3 regions of the Alkalihalophilus pseudofirmus genome follow, and region 2 is predicted to be linked to each of the others. Evidence: a T-box and tRNA genes for the amino acid it is inferred to sense, from the RefSeq annotation. Region 2 holds a T-box; the other regions hold tRNA genes.
The links. A T-box is a leader RNA that pairs with one kind of tRNA and senses whether it is charged. The one in region 2 lies ahead of metG (methionine--tRNA ligase), so its partner is inferred to be a tRNA-Met.
Positions count from the first base shown of each region.

Region 1: it has a tRNA-Met gene. The T-box ahead of metG (methionine--tRNA ligase) is inferred to sense a tRNA for this amino acid. The anticodon was not compared.
Region 3: it has a tRNA-Met gene. The T-box ahead of metG (methionine--tRNA ligase) is inferred to sense a tRNA for this amino acid. The anticodon was not compared.

Region 1 is NZ_CP117835.1:632,146-639,403, forward strand. Features, by position in the region: rRNA gene PQ478_RS03230 (16S ribosomal RNA) at 1-536, shown strand, start outside; rRNA gene PQ478_RS03235 (23S ribosomal RNA) at 1,024-3,963, shown strand; rRNA gene rrf (5S ribosomal RNA) at 4,042-4,157, shown strand; tRNA gene PQ478_RS03245 (tRNA-Asn) at 4,166-4,240, shown strand; tRNA gene PQ478_RS03250 (tRNA-Ser) at 4,245-4,338, shown strand; tRNA gene PQ478_RS03255 (tRNA-Glu) at 4,365-4,439, shown strand; tRNA gene PQ478_RS03260 (tRNA-Val) at 4,465-4,540, shown strand; tRNA gene PQ478_RS03265 (tRNA-Met) at 4,705-4,781, shown strand; tRNA gene PQ478_RS03270 (tRNA-Asp) at 4,786-4,862, shown strand; tRNA gene PQ478_RS03275 (tRNA-Phe) at 4,875-4,950, shown strand; tRNA gene PQ478_RS03280 (tRNA-Tyr) at 5,025-5,109, shown strand; tRNA gene PQ478_RS03285 (tRNA-Trp) at 5,117-5,190, shown strand; tRNA gene PQ478_RS03290 (tRNA-His) at 5,204-5,279, shown strand; tRNA gene PQ478_RS03295 (tRNA-Gln) at 5,290-5,364, shown strand; tRNA gene PQ478_RS03300 (tRNA-Gly) at 5,371-5,445, shown strand; tRNA gene PQ478_RS03305 (tRNA-Cys) at 5,464-5,537, shown strand; tRNA gene PQ478_RS03310 (tRNA-Leu) at 5,554-5,642, shown strand; tRNA gene PQ478_RS03315 (tRNA-Arg) at 5,649-5,725, shown strand; tRNA gene PQ478_RS03320 (tRNA-Leu) at 5,753-5,834, shown strand; gene ilvD (dihydroxy-acid dehydratase) at 6,607-7,258, shown strand, end outside.
Region 2 is NZ_CP117835.1:44,972-52,229, reverse strand. Features, by position in the region: gene metG (methionine--tRNA ligase) at 1-1,569, opposite strand, end outside; T-box leader at 1,637-1,878, opposite strand; gene PQ478_RS00230 (ATP-binding protein) at 1,949-3,781, opposite strand; gene PQ478_RS00225 (DNA double-strand break repair nuclease NurA) at 3,794-4,756, opposite strand; gene abrB (transition state genes transcriptional regulator AbrB) at 4,959-5,249, shown strand; gene rsmI (16S rRNA (cytidine(1402)-2'-O)-methyltransferase) at 5,298-6,161, opposite strand; gene PQ478_RS00210 (GIY-YIG nuclease family protein) at 6,145-6,414, opposite strand; gene PQ478_RS00205 (tRNA1(Val) (adenine(37)-N6)-methyltransferase) at 6,411-7,151, opposite strand.
Region 3 is NZ_CP117835.1:2,883,644-2,890,901, reverse strand. Features, by position in the region: gene comGA (competence type IV pilus ATPase ComGA) at 1-485, shown strand, start outside; gene comGB (competence type IV pilus assembly protein ComGB) at 482-1,546, shown strand; tRNA gene PQ478_RS15485 (tRNA-Ala) at 1,704-1,779, shown strand; tRNA gene PQ478_RS15480 (tRNA-Ser) at 1,788-1,880, shown strand; tRNA gene PQ478_RS15475 (tRNA-Met) at 1,916-1,992, shown strand; tRNA gene PQ478_RS15470 (tRNA-Asp) at 1,997-2,073, shown strand; tRNA gene PQ478_RS15465 (tRNA-Tyr) at 2,091-2,175, shown strand; tRNA gene PQ478_RS15460 (tRNA-His) at 2,191-2,266, shown strand; tRNA gene PQ478_RS15455 (tRNA-Gln) at 2,277-2,351, shown strand; tRNA gene PQ478_RS15450 (tRNA-Gly) at 2,357-2,428, shown strand; tRNA gene PQ478_RS15445 (tRNA-Arg) at 2,438-2,514, shown strand; tRNA gene PQ478_RS15440 (tRNA-Gly) at 2,685-2,755, shown strand; tRNA gene PQ478_RS15435 (tRNA-Ile) at 2,771-2,847, shown strand; tRNA gene PQ478_RS15430 (tRNA-Asn) at 2,849-2,923, shown strand; tRNA gene PQ478_RS15425 (tRNA-Ser) at 2,925-3,015, shown strand; tRNA gene PQ478_RS15420 (tRNA-Glu) at 3,027-3,101, shown strand; tRNA gene PQ478_RS15415 (tRNA-Lys) at 3,110-3,185, shown strand; tRNA gene PQ478_RS15410 (tRNA-Leu) at 3,195-3,276, shown strand; gene yidD (membrane protein insertion efficiency factor YidD) at 3,458-3,700, opposite strand; gene comGC (competence type IV pilus major pilin ComGC) at 3,874-4,179, shown strand; gene comGD (competence type IV pilus minor pilin ComGD) at 4,151-4,624, shown strand; gene PQ478_RS15390 (type II secretion system protein) at 4,518-4,925, shown strand; gene comGF (competence type IV pilus minor pilin ComGF) at 4,912-5,343, shown strand; gene comGG (competence type IV pilus minor pilin ComGG) at 5,355-5,744, shown strand; gene PQ478_RS15375 (shikimate kinase) at 5,737-6,237, shown strand; gene PQ478_RS15370 (YqzE family protein) at 6,285-6,476, shown strand; gene PQ478_RS15365 (DUF2626 domain-containing protein) at 6,684-6,929, shown strand; gene PQ478_RS15360 (MBL fold metallo-hydrolase) at 7,020-7,258, opposite strand, start outside.

The DNA.
Region 1 (7,258 bases), 590 kb from region 2:
CTCTAGAGATAGAGCTTTCCCCTTCGGGGGACAAAGTGACAGGTGGTGCATGGTTGTCGTCAGCTCGTGTCGTGAGATGTTGGGTTAAGTCCCGCAACGAGCGCAACCCTTGATCTTAGTTGCCAGCATTCAGTTGGGCACTCTAAGGTGACTGCCGGTGACAAACCGGAGGAAGGTGGGGATGACGTCAAATCATCATGCCCCTTATGACCTGGGCTACACACGTGCTACAATGGATGGTACAAAGGGCTGCAAAACCGCGAGGTTGAGCGAATCCCATAAAGCCATTCTCAGTTCGGATTGTAGGCTGCAACTCGCCTACATGAAGCCGGAATTGCTAGTAATCGCGGATCAGCATGCCGCGGTGAATACGTTCCCGGGCCTTGTACACACCGCCCGTCACACCACGAGAGTTTGTAACACCCGAAGTCGGTGAGGTAACCTTTTGGAGCCAGCCGCCTAAGGTGGGACAGATGATTGGGGTGAAGTCGTAACAAGGTAGCCGTATCGGAAGGTGCGGCTGGATCACCTCCTTTCTATGGAGTATTTAACTCTAGTCGATGTATGATCTTACGATCATATACGCTTTGGATCTTTTGTTCAGTTTTGAGAGAACACAAAACTCTCTATTAAAAGCTTTTGCTCCTGCGATTACTCGTCGCAAGGCTGCATGAAGCGAAAACTGAGAAGTGTTACATGATGTAAATGAAGTCAGTAGCCTTGTTCAGTTTTGAAGGAACTATCCTTCAATTAGATACTAATTCTCACCAAGTTGAGTAAGAGTTAGTACTTGGTTCTTTGAAAACTAGATAATGAAAACGGACAAAGAGAAACGAGAAGATCGAGGATACGATCAAATGAGTGCTCGGATCGTACATCGGTACGTGAGAACACGAGTTGTGAAGTAGACGAAGAGATTCGAAGTTTATCTGAAGTCCATGTAAACATATTTGTTCATCGGTATCTTTTAATAGAGAAGATTGAACGAGCATGTCAAGAATTCAACAACCTTTTTTAAATTTTGGTTAAGTTAGAAAGGGCGCACGGTGAATGCCTTGGCACTAGGAGCCGAAGAAGGACGCGACGAACGGCGAAACGCCTCGGGGAGCTGTAAGTGAGCTTTGATCCGAGGATATCCGAATGGGGGAACCCACTATTCGTAATGGAATAGTACCCATACCTGAATACATAGGGTATGAGGAGGCAGACCTGGGGAACTGAAACATCTAAGTACCCAGAGGAAGAGAAAGCAAATGCGATTACCTGAGTAGCGGCGAGCGAAACGGTATCAGCCCAAACCAAGAGGCTTGCCTCTTGGGGTTGTAGGACACTCTATACGGAGTTACAAAGAAATAGGATAGGCGAAGCGATCTGGAAAGGTCCGCGACACAAGGTAACAGCCCTGTAGTCGAAATTCTATTTCCTCCTGAGTGGATCCTGAGTACGGCGGGACACGTGAAACCCCGTCGGAATCCGGGAGGACCATCTCCCAAGGCTAAATACTCCCTAGTGACCGATAGTGAACCAGTACCGTGAGGGAAAGGTGAAAAGCACCCCGGAAGGGGAGTGAAACAGATCCTGAAACCGTGTGCCTACAACTAGTTGGAGCCCGTTAATGGGTGACAGCGTGCCTTTTGTAGAATGAACCGGCGAGTTACGATGTCGTGCAAGGTTAAGCTGATAAGGCGGAGCCGTAGCGAAAGCGAGTCTGAATAGGGCGAATGAGTACGCCGTCGTAGACCCGAAACCGTGTGATCTACCCATGTCCAGGGTGAAGTTCAGGTAACACTGAATGGAGGCCCGAACCCACGCATGTTGAAAAATGCGGGGATGAGGTGTGGGTAGGGGTGAAATGCCAATCGAACTCGGAAATAGCTGGTTCTCCCCGAAATAGCTTTAGGGCTAGCCTCGAGGTTGAGAGTTTTGGAGGTAGAGCACTGATTGGACTAGGGGTCCCCACAGGATTACCGAATTCAGTCAAACTCCGAATGCCAAAAACTTTTACTCGGGAGTCAGACTGCGAGTGCTAAGATCCGTAGTCAAGAGGGAAACAGCCCAGACCATCAGCTAAGGTCCCAAAGTATACGTTAAGTGGAAAAGGATGTGGAGTTGCCCAGACAACCAGGATGTTGGCTTAGAAGCAGCCACCATTTAAAGAGTGCGTAATAGCTCACTGGTCGAGTGACTCTGCGCCGAAAATGTACCGGGGCTAAACGTATCACCGAAGCTATGGATTGACACCTTAGGTGTCAGTGGTAGGGGAGCGTTCTAAGTGCAGCGAAGTCAGATCGTGAGGACTGGTGGAGCGCTTAGAAGTGAGAATGCCGGTATGAGTAGCGAAAAGAGGGGTGAGAATCCCCTCCGTCGAAAGCCCAAGGTTTCCTGAGGAAGGCTCGTCCGCTCAGGGTAAGTCGGGACCTAAGCCGAGGCTGAAAAGCGTAGGCGATGGACAACAGGTTGAAATTCCTGTACCACCTCCTCACCGTTTGAGTAATGGGGGGACGCAGTAAGGTAGGGTAAGCGCACTGATGGATATGTGCGTCCAAGCAATTAGGCTGAGAAGTAGGCAAATCCGCTTCTCACGAAGGCTGAGTTGTGATGGCGAGGGAAATTTAGTACCGAAGTTCCTGATCCTCCACTGCCAAGAAAAGCCTCTAGCGAGGTGAGAGGTGCCCGTACCGCAAACCGACACAGGTAGGCGAGAAGAGAATTCTAAGACGCTCGGGAGAACTCTCGTTAAGGAACTCGGCAAAATGACCCCGTAACTTCGGGAGAAGGGGTGCTCTGGTAGGGTGTATGCCCGAGAGAGCCGCAGTGAAAAGATCCAAGCGACTGTTTAGCAAAAACACAGGTCTCTGCGAAGCCGCAAGGCGAAGTATAGGGGCTGACACCTGCCCGGTGCTGGAAGGTTAAGAGGAGGGGTTATCCCTTACGGGAGAAGCTCTGAATTGAAGCCCCAGTAAACGGCGGCCGTAACTATAACGGTCCTAAGGTAGCGAAATTCCTTGTCGGGTAAGTTCCGACCCGCACGAATGGTGTAACGACTTGGATACTGTCTCAACGAGAGACCCGGTGAAATTATAGTACCTGTGAAGATGCAGGTTACCCGCGACAGGACGGAAAGACCCCATGGAGCTTTACTGTAGCTTGATATTGGATGTTGGTACAGTTTGTACAGGATAGGTAGGAGCCTTGGAAGTCGGAGCGCCAGCTTCGATGGAGGCGTCGGTGGGATACTACCCTGACTGTGCTGACATTCTAACCTCGAGCCGTGATCCGGTTCAGGGACAGTGTCAGGTGGGCAGTTTGACTGGGGCGGTCGCCTCCTAAACAGTAACGGAGGCGCCCAAAGGTTCCCTCAGAATGGTTGGAAATCATTCGTAGAGTGCAAAGGCAAAAGGGAGCTTGACTGCGAGACCTACAAGTCGAGCAGGGACGAAAGTCGGGCTTAGTGATCCGGTGGTTCCGCATGGAAGGGCCATCGCTCAACGGATAAAAGCTACCCTGGGGATAACAGGCTTATCTCCCCCAAGAGTCCACATCGACGGGGAGGTTTGGCACCTCGATGTCGGCTCATCGCATCCTGGGGCTGAAGTAGGTCCCAAGGGTTGGGCTGTTCGCCCATTAAAGCGGTACGCGAGCTGGGTTCAGAACGTCGTGAGACAGTTCGGTCCCTATCCGTCGCGGGCGTAGGAAATTTGAGAGGAGCTGTCCTTAGTACGAGAGGACCGGGATGGACACACCGCTGGTGTACCAGTTGTTCCGCCAGGAGCATCGCTGGGTAGCTACGTGTGGACGGGATAAGTGCTGAAAGCATCTAAGCATGAAGCCCCCCTCAAGATGAGATTTCCCATGGAGTTAATCCAGTAAGACCCCTTAGAGATGATGAGGTTGATAGGTCTGGTGTGGAAGCATGGCGACATGTGGAGCTGACAGATACTAATCGGTCGAGGACTTATCCAAATTATTCTTGACATATGTTTACACATTATCTAGTTTTGAGAGAACCATCTCAAACATTCACTGTAAAGTGAATCATAGTCTGGTGGCGATAGCAAAGAGGTCACACCCGTTCCCATGCCGAACACGGTCGTTAAGCTCTTTTGCGCCGATGGTAGTTGGGGGCTTCCCCCTGTGAGAGTAGGACGTTGCCAGGCTTTAATATTCCACAGTAGCTCAGTGGTAGAGCAATCGGCTGTTAACCGATCGGTCGTAGGTTCGAGTCCTACCTGTGGAGCCAATTAGGAGAGCTGTCCGAGTTGGCCGAAGGAGCACGATTGGAAATCGTGTAGGCGGTGTAAAACCGTCTCGAGGGTTCGAATCCCTCGCTCTCCGCCAGCAAAGATTTCATATACTTATTAGTTGGCCCGTTGGTCAAGCGGTTAAGACACCGCCCTTTCACGGCGGTAACACGGGTTCGAATCCCGTACGGGTCACCATTTATATATCTATTATTTCTGCGATGGAGGATTAGCTCAGCTGGGAGAGCACCTGCCTTACAAGCAGGGGGTCGGCGGTTCGAGCCCGTCATCCTCCACCATTTATATCATACTCATTTACTTTTTAAAACGACGCGGGTGGAGCAACGAGCACTACATCATGAGAAACTTCGAGTAACCTCGACGCATGATAGCATCGTTGGCAAAACTTTTAGAGGAGAGGTATTCTTCTTTGAAAAAACAACATCCGTTTACTTTAAAACGACGCGGGGTGGAGCAGTTCGGTAGCTCGTCGGGCTCATAACCCGAAGGTCGGAGGTTCAAATCCTTCCCCCGCAACCAAAATGGTCCGGTAGTTCAGTTGGTTAGAATGCCTGCCTGTCACGCAGGAGGTCGCGGGTTCGAGTCCCGTCCGGACCGCCATTTTAAAAATAAGGCTTGGTAGCTCAGTCGGTAGAGCAATGGACTGAAAATCCATGTGTCGGCGGTTCGATTCCGTCCCAAGCCACCATCTTAATATATCAATTATATTAATTTAGTATTGACGAATTGATAGATGATATTGTATTATAGGTATTGTTGTTTGGAGGGGTAGCGAAGTGGCTAAACGCGGCGGACTGTAAATCCGCTCCCTCAGGGTTCGGCGGTTCGAATCCGTCCCCCTCCACCATCTTCATAGGGGCATAGTTTAAAGGTAGAACAGAGGTCTCCAAAACCTCCGGTGTGGGTTCAATTCCTACTGCCCCTGCCAATATATTATTACGGCGATTGTGGCGAAGTGGTTAACGCACCGGATTGTGATTCCGGCATTCGTGGGTTCAATTCCCATCAGTCGCCCCATTTTTAATTTTGGGCTATCGCCAAGCGGTAAGGCAACGGATTTTGATTCCGTCATGCGTAGGTTCGAATCCTGCTAGCCCAGCCATTTTTTGCGGAAGTAGTTCAGTGGTAGAACACCACCTTGCCAAGGTGGGGGTCGCGAGTTCGAATCTCGTCTTCCGCTCCATTTTTTTGTTTAAATTGAGGCGGCATAGCCAAGTGGTAAGGCACGGGTCTGCAAAACCCTTATCCCCGGTTCAAATCCGGGTGCCGCCTCCAATGATTTTTCTGCCGTGCCGGGGTGGTGGAATTGGCAGACACACAGGACTTAAAATCCTGCGGTAGGTGACTACCGTGCCGGTTCAAGTCCGGCCCTCGGCACCATATATTGCGCCCTTAGCTCAGCTGGATAGAGTGTTTGACTACGAATCAAAAGGTCGGGAGTTCGAATCTCTCAGGGCGCACCATTATTTTTTTTTATCTTTTTTTGATTTGCCGGTGTGGCGGAATTGGCAGACGCGCACGACTCAAAATCGTGTTCCTTCTGGAGTGTCGGTTCGACCCCGACCACCGGTACTTAATAGCTACTAATACCAAGACTTCAACGTTATGTTGAGGTCTTTTTTTTATTGTTTTCGTAACACGATCAAAATAACTTAAAATCGTGTGCGTTGGAGCCTGTTAGTGAAAAACGAAATAATTAACTGCTGATGAATTACGAATGATTAAGAAGAAAATTAATGATGACGAAGCATTTGATAAATTCTTTAGAGATTGCTATCTCAGAAATCTTAGACCAGCAACCATAACTTTAAGCATTAAGGAACGGTTTCTCAAGTACAAAATCAATATTTTGCTACATAATCAACCTAAACTGTGCAGCATAATCTTCATTTCAGGGTGACTTTGTGAAAGAATTTAAGAGTTTAAGAACAAGATGAACACTTCCGATACGAACACGCTCTTTACGTCTTATCTTGTTAGGAGATACCCCAACTACAAATTTGTTAAATAGCTGCAAAGATTGAATCCATACTTTCTAAAAAAAGCATTGATCTAAAGAGGGATTAATGCTTTTTTTGTTTAAGTATGTTATTATGATATTTTAATATTCTTTATATTTCGATAAAATTATACAGAGCTTCAGGATTTTTAAGTTGAGGGGTTGTTTTTTTCTAATTAAAGTAAACTTATAGTTTACTTGGAAGTGGAAGTTTGCAATAGACAAAACCTGTGCACAGTTGTTTACCAAGATGGATCAACGAGATGCTTTAACTTGTTTTTAGTTAGAATAATCTAGCTATACATTTTATTTTAAAATTATAAAGATGAAGGAGAATGTGTTCAAATGAGTAAAAATATTTCAAAAAGCCGTAGTTCAGTTTTTAACGATATAAATCGTGCCCCAAATCGTGCAATGATCAGGGCAACGGGGATTAATGACGAAGGCTTTAATAAACCCTTTGTAGGAATTGCTAGTACCTGGAGTGAAGTTACACCGTGTAACATGCATATTGATAAGTTGGCTCTAAAGACAAAGGAAGGAACTTTAGAGAATGGGGGAACTCCTTTTATTTTCAATACGATTACAGTATCAGATGGTATCTCAATGGGAACTGAAGGGATGCGTTATTCATTACCGAGTCGGGAGGTTATAGCCGATTCCATTGAAACAGTAATCGGTGCTCAAAGTTATGACGGGGTTGTAGCAATAGGTGGATGCGATAAAAATATGCCAGGATGTATGATTGCGATAGGGCGTTTAAATTTGCCGTCTGTATTTGTATATGGGGGGACGATTCGACCAGGAAAAGTAGATGGGAAAGACATAGATATTGTTTCTGCCTTTGAGGGAGTCGGAAAATACAATAATGGAGATATAGACCGTGATGAACTACATAAAATTGAATGTCAAGCCTGTCCGGGAGCTGGGTCATGTGGCGGGATGTACACAGCAAATACAATGGCCTCGGCGATCGAAGCAATGGGAATGAGTCTGC
Region 2 (7,258 bases):
CTCTAAGCGCGGGAAGATAGGCTTTCCTTTTTGAACGGTAACGCCAGCTGGAATTTGTGCAAACTCACTTAGAGATTCCCATGTTGTCACTTCTTCTCCTAAACCAAGCTGCTCCCAAACCTTCTTCGGCGTCTCCGTTAAGAATGGCTGAATGAGGACAGATATATAGCGAAGCGATTCTGCTAAATGATACATGACAGATCCTAATTCCTCTTTTTTAGAATCGTCCTTAGCAAGCATCCAAGGCTGTGTTTCATCAATATATTTATTTGTACGGCTTACTAGCTGCCAAATCGCTGTAAGCGCAACGGAGAATTCCATTTCTTCCATCGCATTTTCTACTTTTGTAACTGTTGCGTTGACTAGATCTAAGAGATCCGCATCAAATGGTGTCGCATCTTTCACATATGTTGGAATCGAACTATTAAAATATTTATTAATCATCGCTACAGTACGATTTAGCAAGTTACCAAGGTCATTCGCTAAGTCGTAATTCACTCGCTCAACAAACCCTTCTGGCGTGAATACTCCATCAGAACCAAAAGGTACTTCACGTAATAAGTAGTAACGCAGAGCATCTAAGCCGTAGCGGTCAATTAATGTTTCTGGATCAACGACATTTCCTTTTGATTTTGACATCTTGCCGTCCTTCATTAGAAGCCAGCCATGAGCAAATACTTTCTTTGGCAGCGGCAGGTCGAGGGCCATTAACATGATCGGCCAATAAATCGTGTGGAAGCGAACAATTTCTTTCCCTACTAAATGAACATTTGCCGGCCAATATTTTTGATAGAACTCATCATTATCTTGTCCATAACCAAGAGCAGTAATGTAGTTAGAAAGAGCGTCAATCCATACGTATACTACATGCTCAGGGTTGCTTGGCACTTGTACGCCCCATTTAAATGATGTACGTGAAACCGCTAAGTCTTCAAGTCCGGGCTTGATAAAGTTATTAATCATTTCATTACGACGTGATTCCGGCTGAATAAACGTCGGGTTTTCTTCGTAAAACTTCAATAGGCGATCAGCATACTTGCTCATCTTGAAGAAATAAGACTGTTCACGGACCTTCTCTACCGGATGTCCGCTGTCAGGGCTTTTTCCGCCAATGATTTTACCATCTTCATCACGAACAGGGTCTACAAGCTGAAGCTCTGTGTAGAACGTTTCATCAGGAATAGAATACCAGCCTTCATATTCATCTAGGTATATATCCCCTTGTTCAAGCAAGCGTTCAAAGATCGTTTGAACGACTTTTTTATGACGGTCTTCTGTTGTACGAATAAAATCATCATAGGAAATATCGAGTTTTTTCCATAATGACTGAATATCAGCGACAATCTCATCAACAAACTGCTGCGGTGTCAGACCCTTTTCAGCTGCTTTTTGTTCAATTTTTTGACCATGCTCATCTGTTCCTGTTAAATAACGGACATCATATCCACGTAATCGCTTATAACGAGCCATCGCATCCCCTGCAACGGTCGTATAGGCATGTCCGATATGTAATTTTGCACTTGGGTAGTAAATTGGTGTTGTTAAATAGAATGTTTTGTTCTCGCTCATAAAAAGAATCCTCCCACTTGGTATTAAACAATAGGTTTTTAAACAATACAAAAAGCCCTCATCCTAAAATCGGGACGAGAGCATATCTCACGTGGTACCACCCAACATTCCCTTTCTCTTCACAGCAGAAAGGCTCATGAAGTCTATGACTTCCCTGTTAACGCCAGCTACGTCATCCCCTCACATACCTTCATTGCTCAAGGATGATTCCTCAAGGACCATTTTCGATGCAGCCTACTACCGGTTCTCAGCTCCTCCGGCTCTCTGTCAAATAGGTCATACATGTACTTATCCCGTCATTGGATCATAAATATACATTGTATTTATTTCAATTATCCCAAGAATCTATCCAAAATATACCGAACTAAAGAGACTGCTGTCAAGAGCGATCATAAAGCGTAGCAAAAGGGGTCTTTTGTTTTGTTAATTTTCCTTGCTGACACAGGCGTTCAAGCTCTTGCTTCCACGATTGAACGTCCCAGCTTTTTTGTGCTTCTTTATTTAATGTGTCGAGTTCCTTCATTATACTCATCTCAGCGATCGGAAGATGTGGCTTTAGAGCGGTAAGAATCGCTTCATCTCCAGCTTCGGTCATTTGTCTTAATTCATCAAATGGGTTTAGTGTATGCGGGCTGGCAGAATGGGCTAACCTTATCCGCACAGCCATTGTCCTTCCAATGATGGCGGAGGATACGAATACATCACCACTTCGCAAATACGGCAGGCGTTTTCCTTCATCATGAGTTAAGTCTGTTTCTTCTTTTATCGTCTGTATATCTGTCCCTCTGACCGTTCTGAATACGAATTTCGAGTTCAACTGCGCTGTAATCGTTTCATCAAGCAGCGTTGGTCTTTGAGTAGCAAAAATTAGAAACACTCCATACTTCCTGCCCTCTTGAGCAATTTCTTTTAAGACTGATTTTGCTGGGGCATCGTAGCCTTTTGGAGCGAAGTTATGTGCCTCATCAGTTACAACGACAAATGGGGGGAAAAACTCCCCTTGCTGCTGCTGAAGCTTCGCATCTTTATAAGTGCGCCGCTTTCCGTAAAGCGAGCCAATCACATAGCTTGAGAAAACTTGCAGAAGCCATACAGCACCTTGGACTACAACAAGCCGTCCTGCATGAATGCCTTGTTCAATCGCTCGAATATTTTGCTGGAATAAACCTGCTTGATTTAAGCGACTCACCCGCCACTGAATCCCTTTAACTGATGCTAGCGGCAGACTGCCAAATTGATCTAACAGCTTTTTGAATGTCGCGTATTTCGAAATTTCCTCGCGTGACATTCCCCCATCATGAAGGAAGCCCTCTACTTTTTGTTTGCCAAGCTCAAGCGCTTCTGCCAAATTGGCGACACGATCACTGAAAGACTGATAGCTGTCTTTACGCTTGTGAATCGTTTGAATGACATTGACCATAGATTCACTAAGAGATCCCGCTGCTTGAAGAAGCCTCTCTACATCTCTCGTTGATAAAGCTGAAAAGTCAACCCCGACATCACGGCCAATCTGCACCACCGTATAGCGTTCATGATAAGACGGGGCATCATCTATTCCGCTCGCTGCAGCAGCAAAATTCATTTCGAAATGGGGGTCAAATACGATCGTTGGAATTTGAAGTTTCATCAATTCCTCAAGCATTACACGCAGGCCAAATGACTTACCCGAGCCAGAACCGCCAAATACCCCAATATGAGGGTATTGCTGCATTGCACGAATATCAAAGATAAACGGAACACCGTTTTGAGGACGAAGATTATCTTCTTCTTGAATATGTAACAGCCCGTTTAAGGAATCTGGCAGACTGGGTGCAATAAAATCCGTTGATTTCACTTCCCCAAGCACCATCCCATCTTTCGGATTAGATTGTACAAGCAGCGATTCTATTTCATGAAACTCTGGATGCCTGATTCTGGCCCCAGTCTGAATAGGCTGCGGCGCCTCTTCAAAAAGACGCACCTTTGCTAGATGAATATCATCAGCTCCAATATCATATCCAATATGCTCTAACGTTTTCAGTACTTGATCATCGACAATTCCCTTATCAAATCCCATTGGAATATAACGGTTATAGGAGAAGGTTTCGACTACTTCTCCTTTAGGGTTTTTTAATGACTGATCTTCTATCACAACCATTTCATTCATCCGGAACTTATGCTCTTTGGATGCAACATATACTTCATGCTGAGTCGTAACCCCTACAATTTGCATTTTTCTTCCTCCTTAATAAGGTCTGTCTTGACGTTTTTGTATAAACAAACGTTGTTTAATTTCCGGGTCAATGTATTGCTCAACTAACGCTTCTACTAGGCGGTCTGTCACTCGAACATCCCGATCGACATGATCCAGCCAAAAAGGGATGCCTCTCCCGTCCTTTGGGGTAAGGGTGTAGAGGAGATCAGAGACAAGATCGCGTTTCTCAGACTGCTCAATTAAGAGGTCAAATCCTGTAATACTAGGTGCTGAGCTAGGGCGCATCCATGATGATGACAAGCCTGCCTTTTGTTGAATGTCTTCTAAATGAATCATCTCGCCTCGATTAAGTTTACCAAACAACAAATCACGGTCATACGTATGAGGTTTTCTAGCATGATCTTTGAAAGCTGGCAGCTTAATCAAATTTTCTGTCGTAATTTCCTCTGATACCCCAACAAGGAGCACGTCTTTCTCTAAAGCAAGAAGCCGTAAACTTTCCCATTCTTCCGGAGCATCAATCCTATAATGATATAGGGCCCCGTCCATCATAAGGAATCCTACATCCTTTTCTTCTATTAATCTCTTAGCCACCTCAAGTTCAATTTTAGCTAATAAATGAGACCGCCATTTAATTGGCTGCTTCTCCTGTTCAATCTCTTCTTTTGTATCAAGCAAAGGAGTGTAGACATCTGACTCTCTGCATTCATATCCTGAGATGGTTTTCGCTAATGCTTGGAATAAATAAAGAAGATGCGGTGGTTGTCCTTTTGTTTGATTTACAGACCCATCCACTCCTGCTATCTCACGACCATTTAACCAATTCGACAAAGTTCTTGTCGAAATCGACTCCATTTGTCGAAAGTAAGTGCCAGAGTCACGCAACTTTTGTCGAATAATCTCTTTTTCATTTGTCGAATCAGCGTAGATTGCTTTCAATTCATTTCCTATACCTTCCAACTTTTTTGCAAGATCTGGGGACAAGTTTAACATACTTTATTTACCTCCTTTTTAAACAGTTGATATATCAAGGTTTATAGACATGGAATAAATTACATGCGTTTTTATATAAAAATATTTATAAATTAATTGACTTGTTTTGGAAACACTGGTATTCTAAAAACAGAGAGAAAAATGTCGAATAATGACACAAAAACTTATAAATATTTTTAAGTCTGAGAGGAGACGATTCATAATGAAATCTACAGGTATCGTACGTAAAGTTGATGAATTAGGTCGTGTAGTTATTCCAATTGAACTACGCCGCACACTTGATATTGCAGAGAAGGATGCTCTTGAGATCTACGTTGATAACGATCGCATCATTCTAAAGAAATATAAGCCAAACATGACTTGCCAAATTACTGGTGAAGTTTCTGATGATAACCTATCTATCGCAGGTGGTAAAATCATCCTTAGCCCACAAGGTGCTCAAGATATCATCAAAGAATTACAAGATTACGTTTCTCGTTCAACACAATCTTAATAAGCCTTTTATGATAAAAGACTCTGTTATCCAGAGTCTTTTTTTGTATTACGTATGATATGCCTGATATACTTCTCGCTTTGGCAGATTTCGATCAACTGCTACTTGTTTTATCGCAGTTTTTGAAGGCATCCCTAGAGCGATATAATGTTCTACATGCTGATTTAGATCTAGCTCGTCCCACCACTTGTCCTCTTTAATTTCTTCTGTTAAACCTTCTACAATCAGGCAAAATTCTCCTTTAACCGTACCAGTTTTACACCACTCAACGGCTTCTTCTAACGTGCCGCGCTGATACTCTTCAAACTTCTTTGTTAACTCCCGGCAAATGGTTATTTTTCTGTTTCCCAAGGTTTGATGCATGGCTTCTAAAGTCTCTTTTAAGCGATGAGGAGCCTCATAAAACATAAGTGTTGCTTTGATTGGTTTCAACTCCTCAAGGGTTTCGGTCCTGTTTTTCTTCTGACGAGGCAAAAAACCCGCAAAGAAGAAGGATTCTGTATTAAGGCCTGAGGCGATCAGGCTTGTGAGGGCTGCATTCGGGCCCGGAAGTGATATGACAGAAATGTCTTCTCCAATGGCTAGCTTGACAAGGTCATGTCCTGGATCTGAAATGGCTGGCATACCCGCATCACTTACCAGTGCAATTGTTTTTCCTTCTTTTACTTTTTCAATCAACATATTTCCTGCTTTTTCTTTATTATGCTCATCATATCTTACCAAAGGGGTTGTAATCTCAAAATGATTACAAAGCTTCTTAGATTGTCTCGTATCTTCAGCAGCAATATAGTCTGCTTCTTTTAATGTACGGATGGCACGGTAAGTCATATCTTCTAGGTTGCCAATTGGTGTTGGCACTAAATAAATGACACCCACTTGCGCATCACTTCTAAAACTAGCTTGTTGCTTCATTATTTTCACCACTCTCTAAAACATAACGTTCCTTCTGCTTTCTACTCAGTTTCTTAATAGCATACTCTGCTTGAAGTGCTTCTTTTTTCGTTTCGAATTCTTGTACATACTTAAGCGTGAACGGCCCTCGTCCTTTTGTATACTTCGCACCTTTGCCTGAGCTATGCATATCTAGTCTTCTACCTACATCTGTCGTATAACCTGTATACCAGCTGTGGTCGCTGCATTCAAGAATATAGACATAATGGCTCATGATCCAATATACACCTCTTCAAATTCCTTTGTATATTCCCCGTCAAGTCCATAAACGGTTATTGGGGGCAAGCACTTAAGACCGGAGCTTCCATCTTTAATACCCTCTATTAACACAATGTTGGCATCCTTGCCCTTTTTCGGGTGAACGAGCTGCATTCGTTTTGGTTCAATTCTGTAATTCTTCATTAAGTAAATGATATCCCCTAGGCGCTCCGGACGATGGACAAGCGTCACTTTCCCCTTTTGTTTAACATATTGGCTGCATACGCGAATCACATCTTCTAATGAGCAGTGAATTTCATGCCTTGCAATGGCTAAATGAAGATTTTTATTCTTCTCTTCTTCAGATACGGTTTCAAAATAAGGAGGATTACATGTCACCACATCAAAGCTGCCTTTTTTTATCGATGGCGGCAGGTGATTAAGATCTGCTAACTCAAAATGCAGCTGCTTGTTCAATTTATTTAGTTTCGAATTTCTCTGAGCCATGTCCCATAGTCTTTCCTGAATTTCAACACCTGTAATCGTTGCTTTTGTGCGGGTGCTTAATACAAGAGGAATGACTCCATTGCCAGAACACAAATCAAGAACGTTTCCTTTTTGGATGGGAAGATAAGTGAATCGGGCGAGTAAGATGGCATCTATTGAAAATGAGAATACCGATGGACTTTGAATGACTTTTAGATCTGTCCCGGCAATATAATCAATCCGCTCATCCTGGTATAGATTATCCAAGCTGTCCAACTACCTTTCTATTGTCTTAAACATTGTCTTAAACGCTTTCTATGTAAACAAAAGGCCTTCCTTTTAAAATGGAAGGCCTTTTTAAGAGGCATACATCA
Region 3 (7,258 bases), 1.2 Mb from region 2:
TACAAATTGAAACAAATGATAAGGCAGGTATTACCTTTGATATTGGGTTGAAGGCAGCTTTAAGACATGATCCAGATGTCATTATGATTGGAGAAATCCGAGATGAAAAAACGGCTAAATTAGCCATTCGAGCAGCTTTGACAGGACATCTTGTTTTTGCGACTGTGCATGCAAATAATAATTACTCAGCCGTATTAAGGATGTTGGAATTTGGTGTGTCTAAACAAGATGTATGTGAAGGATTACAGGCAGTCATCTGTCAGTGTTTAGTTAATCGTCAAAGCAAGGTAAGAATGGAAGCAGAGTCTTTTAATCACATGCCTATCTATAATCGTGGTTCCCTCTATACGTTTGATCATAACGAGCAAATTAGAAAGATGGTGAACAAGGGTTTAACAAGAGAGACAAATACTTTAGAAAACCAACTAAGAAAGGCTTGGGCTCTGGGTTATACAAACGAGTGTGAAAGGGGTGGGGAGGGGTGAATGATCGGGTTACTTATAAGCAAACATCTATTTTTAACGGTAATCAGCAAATGGTGTATGCAAGATCATTTAAACTTTTAGGGAAGTTGTTAAAGCAAGGATATTCTATGGACCACGCCTTATCATTTATGCTTATACATCTTCCAAAAGAAGTTTCGGTCCCCCTCACACAAGTGCAGGCATCTCTTAAGAATGGTCAAGAAATTCATCAGTCTTTCTCTCAATTGCCGGTCCCAAGAGATGTGATTTCATTTCTTTATTTTTATCAATATCATGGACAGATAAGTGATGGATTTATACAAGCTGGAACATTATTAGAAAAGCGGCAGGTTACGAAACATCAAATGTATAAGCTGTTGAGGTACCCAGTAATGCTTGTCTGGATTTGTTTCGTCGTTCTAATTGTACTCCATTTGTTTGTTGTTCCTCATTTCAATTCTTTATTTGAAACAATGCAGGGGGACCCTCCGCTGTTAACTACTATTGTTCTGCATTCTCTAACAGCTATCCCGTACATAGGAGCAGCAACAATCCTTTTAACAGTGTTTTCTTTGTTCTATATATTTCTGTTTAAGAAAAGATGGCCGCCAAGTAGAAGAATGAAGTTTTTATTAAACACTCCCTTTGTCAATCAGATCGTAAAACAATTAAGCACCTATTTTTTCTCCCTTCAAATAGGACGTCTTCTTCTCTCAGGAACCTCCCTTCAACAAGCATTATCTCTGTTCGAAAAACAAAATCATCTGCCATTTTTCCAGCAAGAAGTGATTAAAATCAAGTCTGAACTGCAACTTGGCACACCATTTTATCTTTTAGTAAAAGAAAAAGATTATTTTATAAAAGAATTAAGTTTTGTCATCGAGAATGGAGAGAGGACGGGCTACTTAGGAGAAGATCTAGAAAATTTCAGTACATTGATTTACTCAGAATTAGAAGAGAAGTTAACCAAAGTGATGGATTACTTACAACCTTTTATTTTTATTTTAATTGGAGCTTTTATTTTTATTTTATTCCTTGCTATTATGCTTCCTATGTTTCAAATGATTGGCTCTCTGCAATAGGGCGAATACCTTAAGTTACAAGCCTTTTTAAAAAAATATAACTTTTTTTCAAAAAAGGCTTGTATTTTTATTGCGATTCATGGTACATTATTAAACGTCGCTGGTGAGCGAAAAAACAACGATAGAAAAGGTAATCTCTTTTTATCGCATTACATATGGGGCCTTAGCTCAGCTGGGAGAGCGCCTGCCTTGCACGCAGGAGGTCAGCGGTTCGATCCCGCTAGGCTCCACCATATATCGCGGAGGAATACCCAAGTCCGGCTGAAGGGATCGGTCTTGAAAACCGACAGGCGGGTTAAACCGCGCGGGGGTTCGAATCCCTCTTCCTCCGCCATATTTTCTTAAATAGTAAATACTACTTTAAAACGACGCGGGGTGGAGCAGTTCGGTAGCTCGTCGGGCTCATAACCCGAAGGTCGGAGGTTCAAATCCTTCCCCCGCAACCAAAATGGTCCGGTAGTTCAGTTGGTTAGAATGCCTGCCTGTCACGCAGGAGGTCGCGGGTTCGAGTCCCGTCCGGACCGCCATTTAAAAACAGTATAGTGGAGGGGTAGCGAAGTGGCTAAACGCGGCGGACTGTAAATCCGCTCCCTCAGGGTTCGGCGGTTCGAATCCGTCCCCCTCCACCATTTATTACTAAGGTGGCGATTGTGGCGAAGTGGTTAACGCACCGGATTGTGATTCCGGCATTCGTGGGTTCGATTCCCATCAGTCGCCCCATTTTTAGTTTTGGGCTATCGCCAAGCGGTAAGGCAACGGATTTTGATTCCGTCATGCGTAGGTTCGAATCCTGCTAGCCCAGCCATTTTTGCGGAAGTAGTTCAGTGGTAGAACACCACCTTGCCAAGGTGGGGGTCGCGAGTTCGAATCTCGTCTTCCGCTTTTATATTTGCGCCCTTAGCTCAGCTGGATAGAGTGTTTGACTACGAATCAAAAGGTCGGGAGTTCGAATCTCTCAGGGCGCACCATTTATTTACTTTATATGCGGGTGTAGTTTAGTGGTAAAACCTCAGCCACGAGCAATACTACTATGTATTATCTGCGAGTTGTCTCGACACATTTAACTTCTTGAGTTGCTAGAAGAGGAAGAGACATAGTATTTGGCGAGAGCTGAATAAAGCAACGATTATTTTAATATGCGGGTGTAGTTTAGTGGTAAAACCTCAGCCTTCCAAGCTGATGATGTGAGTTCGATTCTCATCACCCGCTTTTCCATTTTTCCATGGGCCTGTAGCTCAGCTGGTTAGAGCGCACGCCTGATAAGCGTGAGGTCGGTGGTTCGAGTCCACTCAGGCCCACCATTCCACAGTAGCTCAGTGGTAGAGCAATCGGCTGTTAACCGATCGGTCGTAGGTTCGAGTCCTACCTGTGGAGCCATGGAGAAGTACCCAAGTGGCTGAAGGGGCGCCCCTGCTAAGGGTGTAGGTCGCGCAAGCGGCGCGAGGGTTCAAATCCCTCCTTCTCCGCCACTTTTATGAATGGCCCGTTGGTCAAGCGGTTAAGACACCGCCCTTTCACGGCGGTAACACGGGTTCGAATCCCGTACGGGTCACCATTTAGTTTGAGCCATTAGCTCAGTTGGTAGAGCATCTGACTTTTAATCAGAGGGTCGAAGGTTCGAGTCCTTCATGGCTCACCATTTTCATACGCGGGTGTGGCGGAATTGGCAGACGCGCTAGACTTAGGATCTAGTGTCTTATGACGTGGGGGTTCGACTCCCTTCACCCGCACTACATAGAAGAAGCTGTCCATTATAGGGCAGCTTCTTGTTTAGATGTTCGAGTGGTGCATCCTCAGGATATACCATTTATGCCTATAGGTCAGATGGGCGCTTAACAGCAAGTATAGAGTAAATAGATAAGCCAACATGAAATGAAAATAAAACAGCTAGCTATTCCCTGATGGGTATAGCTAGCTGTTTCTCGTCTCTTTTTCGTTTTCTTTTTCAGGCACTAAATCAATTCCGCCAGGGTGAAAAGGATGACATTTACTTAGGCGTTTAATTGTTAACCAACTTCCCTTAAAGGCCCCAAAGCGTTTTATGGATTCAATACCATAATGAGAGCAGGTAGGGTAGAATCGGCATGTAGGGGGCTTCAAAGGGGAAATGAATTTTTGATAACCACGAATAAAGAGGACTAAAATTTTTTGCATACTAACCTCACTTTAATTGATTCGATATCTCAGAAAGTTTTTTTATCTTTTAGAAGGATTTTGGATGATCTATGTCTAATAATAGCAAATAATGACTCATGAAAGGAGGCAAGTGTTTAAGATCCCCCCTGTACAGCTCCTCGTATTATATCCTATCTTTGAGGTGATGAAAAATGAAAATGCTTCTATCCAACGAACGTGGTTTTACCCTTGTTGAAATGCTTGTCGTGTTAATGATCATCTCGATCCTCCTCTTAATTGCTATCCCGAATATGGTGAAAAATAACGAAGTTGCAGGCTCAAAAGGTTGTGATGCAACGATTAAACTCCTGCAGACACAGGTACACGCCTATGAAATTGAAACAAAAGAAAAGCCAGCAAGCCTCGATGTGCTTGAAACTGCCGAATATATTGAGACAACGGTATGTCCAAACGGTGCTCCGCTAAAGATTGAAAACGGTAAAGTTGTTGAAGGATAAGTCAACATACTCTCAAGCTGGATACACCTTAACCGAGCTCTTAATTACTCTCTCTATTCTCTCCATGTTAGTTCTTCTTCCCATTATTTACCTTCCCGCTTCCATGAACACCTATAAAACAAAAGAAATTGCCGATCAATTTAAGGAAGATATCCTTTTAGCCCAGCATATAGCTATGTCTCGTGGTGAGACAATTATTATTAGAATAATGGCAAATCAAAACCAATATCAAATCATGAATTTAGGAGGAAAGGTTTATTTTATTAGGCCTTTCACTGTGGAGAACATGTCTTTTTCTTCTCACAGCCTACCTAGAATTGAAATTCAGTTTTTGGATAATGGCAATCCGCGTTTTTCAGGCACAATGCATCTCAACATTCAAAAAGAAACCTATGCTTACACAATCCTTCTTGGAAAAGGGAGGGTGCATTATCGAAAACTCTAGTGGTTTTACTTTGATGGAAGTTATTCTCGCTCTCTCACTTCTCTCTGTTTGCACCTTAGCAATCCTGCCCGCCTCTCTTGTTGTTTATAATGAACGTTTAACTTTGCAACAGGAAAACTTGGCAGGTGAACAACTTAGAGAGTCGATACAAAATTATTTAACAGGTGTAGAGACTCCAACAGCGCCTTTGTGGATGACTGTTGAGGAGACGCGATCAACTTCAGGAGAGTATGAAGTATGTGTTGCCTATACGGGTGCTAATAAAAGGCGATATCATAGGTGTCTCTATGCGAAAAAATGAACAAGGTTTTACGTTACTCGAGATTTTGCTTGTCTTAAGCATTTTAGGCGTTCTTGTGTTTGTCTTTCCTACCATCATGGGAGTCATACAACATACAAAAAATCACGAGACTCATGAAAAGCTAGAATTGATGGTGTTTTTTAATCAATTAACGGATGAAGTGAAGGAATCCAGAACAATTAGAATCGAGGGGAGAGAGGTGGTTTTAATTAAAGGGGATGACACGGAAGTAAGTTATAGACAACTTGACACCGGCCAAATTAGACGATTCTCAAACAACAGCGGATATGTACCAATGTTGTATAATGTTCAATCTTTTTATTGTGAGCGGGAGCAGAAGAAATATCGATGTACGGTGACTCTTATAAATGGAGAGGCCATGAGCAGATCGATGATGCCGATGTATGGTGTGTATTAAGGAGTTTATAAATGAGGAATGATAGAGGCTTTGTTTACCCTATTGTATTAATTATATGCACATTCCTGTTGTTTGGTTTGACGGTACAAACGAATGTATATCTCCAGGAGAAGAGGTTTGCTGTTGAGCAGCAATTCATATTAAAGGGTGATACATTGATTCAAAGAGGTCTCGTAGACTTTATCGTTCACGCACCAAGTACAGAAAACTCAACTTTATTCTTTTCATACGAGGATGGTACCGTTACACTTATTACAATGAGTAAAAGTGAGACGGAATGGCAGGTCGCTGCAACTGCAGAACTATTGGGTTCAACCCATGTACGTAGAGCGCAGTTTTATTACGACCCCTACCATCAAAGCATTAAAGAATATTGGGAGGTTTCCAAACGTGATGAATGATCGAATTTATCTTACTGGGTTTATGGGTTCTGGTAAAACAACGGTAGGCCAAGCTTTAGGCAAAGCGTTAGGATATCAGGTTATCGATACGGATCAATGGATTGAAGAAGATCAACAAAAGAAAATCAAAGAAATTTTTAATGAAGGGGGAGAAAAGCTTTTTAGGAGTCTTGAAACGGCAGCATTAAGAGAGTTGACTCAAAAAAAAGCTGTAATTACAACCGGCGGCGGGATCATTCTAAAAGAGGAAAATCGACAAATTATGAAAGGGTCTGGAACAGTGATATTTCTAGACTGTGCCATCGAAGAAGTTATTCGCCGGACGTCTAATGATGATTCTAGGCCGTTGCTTAAAGAGAAATCTAAAGGTGATATTCAATCCATGTACGAAGACCGCTTGCCGTTATATAAAGAAGCAGATATCCACTTAGACACTACAGGGAGGTCCATTCTTGAAATCGTTGCTGAGTTGAAGTCAGCTATGCTTAAATAAGGTGAAAATCGGCTATACTAAAACGAATAATCGTTGAGGTGATGGCCATGTCATTAAATGAGTACATTAAATTTATCACACAGCAGCTTGTGTTAAGGCTTGATCAACCAAAGGAAGTGAGAAAACAGGAGCGTGAAGCAAGAAAAGCAGAACGCCCGCCGTTTGCGTATCGCACTTTCGGGATTATTCCTTTTGCAATCAGTCTGTTATTTAAAAGGAAATCGAAAAAGCAGCTGTAAAGTTTAGGGGAAATGTTCCTGATTTTAGAGGCATTATAGCTGGTAGTTGTCGAAATAAATAGAGGTGACACAGATTTGCCACCGATCAAGCATTTACAATCAAAGTTTATCTCGTATATAATAAGTTTGTACTCTATAATTTGATAACTAGCACTATGACTTCCTATTGACGGATAGTGATTGCAAAAAGAAGGAGGGAGTAAGCAAATGGAGCGCATGTTTCGTGTTTTAGCTTTCTGGACAGGGATCTTCTCAGTCTTGTTCTTCGTTGGTGATATGCTTAACATGGCTTTGCTATTCTTTGCCCAAACAGGTGCATTGTTAGCACTAAGCTATTTAAACTTATCAGAACGTGTGTATATCTACATTTTCGGTGCGTACTTAACGATTTTCTTCGTTGGTTTCACGTACTATTCCACTTTCTTATTAGTACCAAGTTTTGGAGGTCACTAAGACCAGGTACATATGCGCACAAAAAACGTTGCCCCTTTAGTGAGCAACGTTTTTTTCTTTTTCCTTTAAATTTATCATTTTAAGAATTTATTAAAACCCTGATAAGAAAGGATTTCCATCCATTTCTTCGCCAATTGTCGTTACAGGTCCATGGCCTGATGCTACAATGGTTTCCTCAGGAAGTTCTAACAGCTTCGAATGAATGCTTTTTAGCAAAAGGTTATGATCTCCTCCTGGAAGATCTGTGCGTCCAATGCTTTGCTTAAAGAGAGCATCTCCAGAGAATACTACCCCTTCGGTTGCTGAATAATAAGAAACACTTCCTGGTG